DNA from 2 places in the Enterococcus innesii genome. Region 1 is predicted to be linked to the other one. Evidence: predicted binding sites of a transcription regulator. Region 1 holds the regulator's gene; the other holds the start of a gene.
The links. Region 1 encodes CtsR, which represses protease genes until heat stress. Its sites were predicted from a motif close to TTGGTCAAAAAAGGTCAAANA; they were not measured.
Positions count from the first base shown of each region.

Region 2: a site for CtsR is predicted at 2,293-2,313, ahead of clpB (ATP-dependent chaperone ClpB). Genes of this name have one in related genera too.

Region 1 is NZ_AP025635.1:1,891,233-1,895,670, reverse strand. It holds gene pknB (Stk1 family PASTA domain-containing Ser/Thr kinase) at 1-1,258, shown strand, start outside; gene ENLAB_RS08800 (CtsR family transcriptional regulator) at 1,482-1,949, shown strand; gene ENLAB_RS08795 (ATP-dependent Clp protease ATP-binding subunit) at 1,955-4,435, shown strand.
Region 2 is NZ_AP025635.1:197,541-201,978, forward strand. It holds gene clpB (ATP-dependent chaperone ClpB) at 1-2,212, opposite strand, end outside; gene ENLAB_RS01005 (ABC-F family ATP-binding cassette domain-containing protein) at 2,520-4,046, shown strand; gene ENLAB_RS01010 (lysylphosphatidylglycerol synthase transmembrane domain-containing protein) at 4,085-4,438, opposite strand, start outside.

The DNA of each region.
Region 1 (4,438 bases):
GACCGCCAAAGAACCGGCGGATCGTTACAAGACCGCCGATGAAATGCGGGCGGATCTCGATACCGTGCTGTCTCCTGAACGGCTCAATGAACCGAGATGGGAACCTCATGCCCTGATGGATGAAACGAGAGTGCTGACCCCTGTGGAAGCAGCCCAAGTCGAAACGCCGCCAGTGGAAGAACCCGTGGCAGAAACGGCTGCGGATCAAGCTGAAGAAGCGGCGCAGCCGAAAAAGAAAAAACGCAAGCGCTGGCTACTGCTGCCAATCATTATGGTGATCGCACTGCTAGGGATAGGCAGTTACTTCCTATTCGGCGGTGGTCGGGGAGATGTGGCAATTCCTGAAGTCAGTGGTCAGACAGAAGCCGCCGCTCGGGCCGAACTGGAAGCCGCCGGTTTGAAAGTGGCAGACGAGGTGGAAGAAATCGAAGATGATGAAGTCGAAGCAGGCAATGTCGTCAAAACCGATCCCCCAGAAGGCAATGAAGTCAAAAAGAATTCCGTCGTGACCCTCTACATCAGTAGCGGAACGAAGAAAATCACCCTTGATGACTATGAAGGCCGTTCCTTTGATGATGTCAAAAAAGAGTTGATCGATTTGGGCTTTGATGAAGACAGAATCAAAGAAGAGCTAGAGTCGTCAGATGATGTCGATGAAGGGGATATTATCAGTCAATCACCAGCAGCAGGGCGGGAAGTTTCCCCAGCAGAAGACGAAATCACCTTTAAGGTCAGCTCCGGACCAGATAGCTTCGCAATGGACAACTATTATGGCATGACAGAGGCAGATGCACGAGCAGCATTGACTTCTCGCGGTGTCGACCGATCACAGATCGAAGTGAACTATCAATCTAGCAGTCAACCATCAGGCACGATCATCGCCCAAGCACCCGCAACAGGTGAAACGGTGGTGACTTCCCAAACGACCATCACTTTGACGGTCAGCAGTGGGCAGGAAATGGTCAATGTACCAAGAATTGTTGGGAAAAGCCAAGCCGATGCAGAAGCAGACTTGAATGAAGCGGGATTGGATTCAACTTTTGAGGAAGAGGACGGCTATAATGACTCGGTACCAGCTGGACATGTTGTCCGTGTCTCTCCAGGTGCTGGGACCTCCGTCGAAGTTGGCTCTACTGTAACGGTCACGATCTCTAGAGGACCTGAACCAGATGATTCGTCCTCATCGACACCAAGCAGTAGTTCAGATGATTCCTCTGATTCAAGCGCTACGAGTGAAAGTAGCTCAGAAAGTGATTAGAAACTAGCTAAAACCAAATACTTTAACCAAGCAGCCTTCGGGGACCAAAGAATTCTCTTTTTGTTCCCCGTCCAGCTGCTTGTTTTTGTTTCTAAACCTAATAGTGAGGCACCGGTGTCTTTAAAATTTCCTTTAGTCCGGCCATTTGTGCAAGCGTACATCTTTCCAAGGATTCAAAAATTGGGTATAATGAAGGTCAGAATTAGTCAAGGGAGGGAATGAATTGAGTCATCACAACACTTCCGATTTGATTGAAGCGTATTTGAAGAAAATTCTTGAAGACAGTGAAACCATTGAGATTCGTCGCGCAGAAATGGCAAATTTGTTCAACTGCGTGCCCTCACAAATAAATTACGTGATCAATACCCGCTTTACCGTTCAAAGAGGCTATGCGGTTGAAAGCAAACGCGGCGGGGGCGGCTATATTCGGATCGAGAAAGTCAAAATTACTGACAGCCACCACTACTTAAAAGAAATGAATCAATTATTCGATGAAACCATCTCGGAAAAAGATGCATATGCAATAATCCAGAAACTTTATGAGGAAGGAATCCTGTCCAAGCGAGAAGGCAATTTATTGTTGACCGTCATCGCGAAAGCAGTTCTAGGACGTTCTCCTTATGAAAATAGAACACGAGCTGATTTGCTCCATGCAATTCTAGAACGATTAAGTTACGAAGACAGGAAGTGAAAGAGATGGATGAATTATTCACCCAACGCGCGAAAGCCGTTTTGGCTATCGCCCAAGAAGAAGCAAAATACTTTAAGCACCAAGCAGTAGGTTCTGAACACATTCTATTGGCATTGGTCATTGAACAAAACGGGATTGCCGGCAAAACCTTGCGGGAAATGAATATCACAGAAAATGATATTCGTGAAGAAATCGAACATTTAACAGGGTACGGCACCGTTCGTCAATATCCAGAAAATGCCTATCTCGCATATTCACCACGAGCAAAACATACATTTGCTTATGCAGGGGATGAAGCCAAACGCTTAGGGGCACCACAAATTGGTACTGAACATCTATTATTAGGCTTATTAAGAGACGAAGACATTTTGGCTTCACGAATCATGCTGAATCTCGGCTTGAGTCTCGCGAAAATGCGTCAGCTTTTGAAGAAAAAAATGGGCTTCAATGAAAGCAAAACCAACGGAAGTGCTGGTCGTCGTCGTCCAGCCCAAGCCAAAGCGCAGCAAGGAACACCGACCTTGGATTCCTTAGCCCGTGATTTGACCAAATTAGCCCGTGAAAAACGCCTAGATCCTGTTGTCGGGCGTGCCAAAGAAGTCAAACGCCTGATCCAGATCCTTAGCCGTCGGACCAAAAACAACCCTGTTCTCGTGGGGGAACCTGGTGTTGGGAAAACCGCGATCGCCGAAGGCTTAGCCCAAAAAATTATCAATGGGGAAGTCCCAGAAGACATGCAAAACAAACGCTTGATGATGCTGGACATGGGGGCTTTAGTTGCCGGAACGAAATACCGTGGGGAATTTGAGGACCGAATGAAAAAAATCATCGATGAGATCTATCAAGATGGTCAAATCATCTTATTCATTGATGAATTGCATACACTGATTGGGGCCGGCGGAGCCGAAGGGGCGATTGATGCCTCGAATATTCTGAAACCAGCCTTAGCCCGTGGAGAATTGCAAACCATCGGTGCCACGACACTAGATGAGTACCAAAAATACATTGAAAAAGATTCTGCATTAGAACGCCGTTTTGCCCGGGTGCAAGTCGACGAACCAACACCAGAAGAAGCGGAAGAAATTTTACGGGGGTTGCGTCCTCGTTATGAAGAACATCATGGGGTGGAAATTTCTGATGATGCGTTACACGCCGCTGTGCAATTGTCCGTACGTTACATCAATTCGCGCCAATTACCAGATAAAGCCATCGATTTGATGGATGAATCAGCAGCCAAAGTGCGTCTAGACAAAACCGATGAAAGTTCGGAATTGGCAGATCTACAAAACGAGATCGCCAACTTGATCGAGGAAAAAGAAGCCGCTATTCGTCAGCAAGATTTTGAAGCAGCAGCTCGTCTACGGATCAAGGAAAAGAAATTGACCCAACAGCTGACGGAAGTAGCGTTTATGGAAGTCAAAGAAGCGTCAGGCTATGCCGATAGTGTTACTGCAGAAGATGTTGCCACGGTCGTTTCCCAATGGACCGGCGTACCTCTGCAGCAGATGGAGAAAAAAGAAAGCGAACGCTTGTTGGATCTTGAAAAGATCTTGCATCAACGGGTAGTTGGCCAAGAAGAAGCGGTCAAAGCAGTCGCTCGTTCGATCCGCCGCGCCCGCAGTGGATTGAAAGACCCCAACCGCCCAATCGGTTCCTTCATGTTCTTAGGGCCGACCGGTGTCGGGAAAACCGAGCTTGCCAAAGCCTTAGCAGAAGCGATGTTTGGCAGTGAAGATGCCTTGGTTCGTGTCGATATGTCCGAATTTATGGAAAAATACAGCACGAGCCGTTTGATCGGTTCACCGCCAGGCTATGTCGGCTACGATGAAGGTGGGCAATTGACGGAAAAAATCCGTTCAAAACCATACTCCGTCATCTTATTGGACGAGGTGGAAAAAGCCCATCCCGATGTCTTCAATATCCTCTTGCAAGTGCTGGATGATGGTCATTTGACAGATGCCAAAGGTCGGAAGGTCGATTTCCGCAACACGATTTTGATCATGACCTCTAATATCGGTGCCCAACAAATCCGCGAAGAAAAAAGCGTTGGTTTTAATGTCACTGATTTAACGAAAGATCACCAAGCGATGCAAAAACGGATCTTAGAAGAGCTGAAAAAAGCCTTCCGTCCAGAGTTCTTGAACCGTGTGGATGAAACAGTAGTCTTCCAATCCTTAGGTGAAGGGGAGATCCACGAGATCGTGAAGATCATGAGCAAAGCGATCATCAAACGATTAGGCAACCAAGACATCCAATTGAAGATCACGCCATCTGCCATCGATGTGATCGGTAAAGCTGGTTTTGATCCAGAATATGGGGCACGGCCGATTCGTCGGGCCTTGCAAAAAGAAGTCGAAGACCGTTTAAGTGAAGCACTCCTATCAGGACAAATTCATTTAGGTGACAAAGTGACGATCGGTGCTTCCAAAGGATCGATCACCCTCAATGTCAAAGAGGGACAAGCACGGGTCTTGCAACAAGTTTAAGTC
Region 2 (4,438 bases), 1.7 Mb from region 1:
TCGTCCCTTCTGCGGTCACGCCATCTAGCAAGACTTGAGAGCCGATGTTGCTGGTCATGATCAAGACTGTATTTTTGAAATCAACGACCCGACCTTTTGAATCTGTCAAGCGGCCATCATCAAGCACTTGTAACAAGATATTAAAGACATCAGGATGGGCTTTTTCGATTTCATCTAACAAAACGATCGTGTAAGGATTGCGGCGGACAGCTTCAGTCAATTGCCCACCTTCTTCAAACCCTACATAGCCTGGAGGGGCACCGACTAAACGAGACACTGAATGTTTCTCCATGTATTCGCTCATATCGATCCGAACCATATGCTCTTCTGAATCAAAGAGGTTGACCGCCAACGCTTTCGCTAATTCGGTCTTACCGACGCCGGTCGGACCTAAGAACAAGAAGGAACCTAATGGTCGATTTGGATCTTGCAGGCCAGCTCGTGAACGAATAACTGCATCACTGACAGCATCGACTGCTTCGTCTTGTCCGATCACTCGTTGATGTAAGGTCTCATTTAATTTCAACAGTTTTTCTCGTTCGCCTTCCACTAATTTAGCGACTGGAATCCCTGTCAAACGTCCCACGACTAAGGCGATCTCATTTTCGGTCACTGACTCTTGAACCATCCGAATGCCTTCGTCTTGGTTTTTTTCTTCTAGTTCAGCTAGTTCTTTTTCCAATTGGGGAATCGTCCCATGGCGAAGAACAGCGGCCCGTTCCAAATCATAGTTATTTTCAGCATCTTCCAACTCATGCTTGGCTTTATCGATCTCTGCCCGTTTGTTGGAAACTGCATTGACTTCTTCTTTTTCCGTTTCCCACTGCATTTTCATGGTATTGACTTCTTCACGCAATTCCGCCAATTCTTCTTGTAAAATGCCTAAGCGTTTTTTCGATGCATCATCGGATTCCTTTTTCAATGCGGCTTCTTCGATCTCAAGTTGCATCAAACGACGGGTAACTTGGTCGAGCTCAGTAGGCATCGAATTCATTTCCACCCGAATTGTGGCACTCGCCTCATCGATCAAGTCAATGGCTTTATCTGGTAAAAAGCGGTCCGTGATATACCGATCAGATAAGGTCGCCGCAGCAACAAGCGCGTTGTCATGTATGTTGACGCCATGATGGATCTCGAACCGTTCTTTCAAGCCACGTAAAATCGAAATCGTATCTTGAACGGTTGGTTCCTGTACCAGCACTTTTTGGAAACGACGTTCCAAGGCTTTGTCCTTCTCCATGTATTGTCGGTATTCATCAAGAGTGGTTGCGCCAATCGTATGCAATTCTCCCCGTGCCAGCATTGGTTTCAGTAAGTTTCCAGCATCCATGCTGCCTTCCGTCTTACCAGCACCTACAATATTGTGGATCTCATCAATAAAGAGAATGATCCTGCCATCGGCTTTTTTCACTTCTTGTAAGACGGCTTTCAAACGCTCTTCAAATTCACCTCGGAATTTAGCACCTGCGATCAAGGCACCCATATCCAGAGAAAAGATCGTTTTGTCTTTTAGGTTTTCTGGGACGTCTTTTCGCACGATCCGTTGAGCCAATCCTTCAACGATGGCTGTTTTACCAACCCCCGGTTCACCAATCAAAACGGGATTGTTTTTTGTCTTCCGAGAAAGGATGCGAATCACATCGCGAATTTCTTCGTCTCGTCCGATAATGGGGTCCATTTTTCCGCTGCGGACTTGTTGGACCAAGTCAACGCCGTATTTTTCTAATGCTTTGTATTGTTCTTCTTGATTTTGTGAGGTCACACGATCCCCTCCTCTTAATGTTTCGATCGTTTGCTTGATTTCTTTTGCGGTGATTCCTTGTTTCTTTAAATACACCGTCAAGGGATGATTTTTCAATTTCATCAACGCATAAAGGACGATTTCTGTGGAAAGATACTCGTCTTGAAATTCATTTTTTAATTGATCTGCCTCAGACAAAAGATGAAACAGATTTTGACTCATGGATTGACCATAACGAACATTTCCTCCTTCAACGGAAGGCAGTTCATCTAATAATCGGTCGACTTCTTTTTCAAATGCATCGACATCGAGCCCTGTGTCCGTATAAAAATTGCGGCCGAATTGATTGGCTTGCAATAAAATCTTCCATAAATGCGGAATATCAATTTCTTGATGGTGACGGGTCATGGCAATCTGCTGGGCTTCAGCGATAGCACTTTGTAATGTAGTCGTCATTTTTTCTGGGTTCATACTTTTCCCTCCCAAAATGGTAGTCAGAAAAAAGTACGCTGCAAGCAGTATCCTTTTTTCTACTCTTCTATTATACAATATTGGTCAGTAATGGTCAAAAGATTTCCCTCGAACATCAAAAATTTTTTCAGTATTATTTCATGAAAATTGACAGATGGGAAGTAGCAATGGTATGCTAGGTCGTGATTGGTCAGGAACAACCGATTTTCCCGATCTTTTTAAGCGCTTTTTGGCGTATTTTATTCAGTAAGATTATCTACTTAGCTGTAACGTCTACTGTTTACAGCTTTTTTATATGGAGGAAACGATGTTAACATTAACGAATATTAGCCAACAATTTGGCGACAAATTGCTTTACGAAGATGTTTCCGTTCAAATCAACCGTGGGGAAAAAGTCGGTTTGATTGGACGGAACGGCGCTGGCAAAAGTACTTTAATCAAAATCATTACAGGAGAAATTCTCCCCGACGATGGCTTTGTTCAATTTCCGAAAAATTTGAAAATGGGCTACTTGGATCAATACGTCAATGTTGATGAAACGCAATCGATCCGTGATTTTTTGCGCTCTGCCTTTGCAGAAGACTTCGAAAAAGAACAACAGATCGCAGACCTTTATACTGCTTATGGCGAAAGTCTCGACGATAAGCTTTTAGAAAAAGCGGGCGAATTGCAAAATCAATTGGATCAAGGAAATTTCTATCAAATGGATACATTGATCGATGATTTAGCTGAAGGGTTAGGAATTTCGGTTCTTGGAATGGATACGCCCCTTGCTTCCTTAAGTGGTGGTCAACGCTCGAAACTGATTTTAGCGAAAATGCTCTTAGAAAAACCCGACATGCTGATTTTGGATGAACCAACCAACCACCTAGATGATGAACATATCAAATGGTTAGTTGAATTTTTACAAAACTTTACTGGTACCTACTTAGTCGTTTCTCATGATCGTCAATTCTTGAATGAAATCACGACCCATATCATTGATATTGAATTTGGCAAGCTTTCTAAGTATACTGGGAATTTAGACAAAGCATTAAAACTAAAAACGTTGCAAAACGAAAGCTACATGAAGCAATACGAAGCACAGCAAGAGCATATCAAGAAAACTGAAAGCTATATTCGTAAATACAAAGCTGGTTCTCGTTCAACGATGGCGAAGAGTCGTGAAAAGCAGTTGGCAAAAATTGAACGTTTGACCCCACCGCAAGATGTCCCTAAACCGCATCTAGGATTTGATTTGGCACCAATCGTTACCACCTTGGCCTTGGAAACCACCAATCTAGTCATTGGGTACGATCAAAAGCCCTTACTCTCCCCAATCAACCTAACGATCCGCTATGGCGAAAAAAATGCGATTCGGGGATTTAATGGGATCGGTAAATCAACATTGATCAAAACGATACTTGGTGTGATCCCTGCAATTGAAGGAACCGTTTCTTACCCGCAGCATACAAAATTCAATTACTTTTCTCAAGACCTTGACTGGGAATATCCCTTGCAGACCCCTCTTCAATACCTTGAGGATCTTTTCCCAAAGGCCACTAACAAAGAATTGCGGCGGCAACTTTCTCGGGCGGGATTACCTAGCCAATTAGCCCAGGAAGAATTGAAATTATTAAGTGGTGGCGAACAGACAAAAGTGAAGTTAGCTGAAATGATGTTGATCAAAAGCAACTTTTTGATTCTTGATGAACCGACCAACCATATCGATCAAGACACGAAAAACAATTTGGAAGAAACCCTGGCAGCTTTTCCCGGAACCGTTCTGATCGTTTCCCATGAAGCTGAATTTTATGAACCCTTTGTTGATCGGATCATTGATTTGAAAGACTAAAAAACACGCTTATCCTCTACTCGAAGATAAGCGTGTTTTTAACTTTCCACTTTTTCTTTTCTTAATTCAGTCAACTCTTGGCTGATATCTTTGCGCTTTTCTTTCATTACATAAGCAAAACCAATAATGAAGGGCCAAATGAATGTTGCTAAGCGGTACAGTAGCATGGAAGACGCAGCATCGACCGTGCCAACTAATGGACCAAAAAGCAGCATATAAATAAATTCAAATGATCCGATCCCTGCCGGTGTTGGAATCACCCCGGACAAGACGACGGCAAAGCTGATGAAGGATAACGTCAACAAGAAATCGATCTCTGGATGCTGCACAACAAGAATCACATAAGGAATCACATACCAAGGTAGCATCTTCAAAAGATTCCAAAGGTAGAT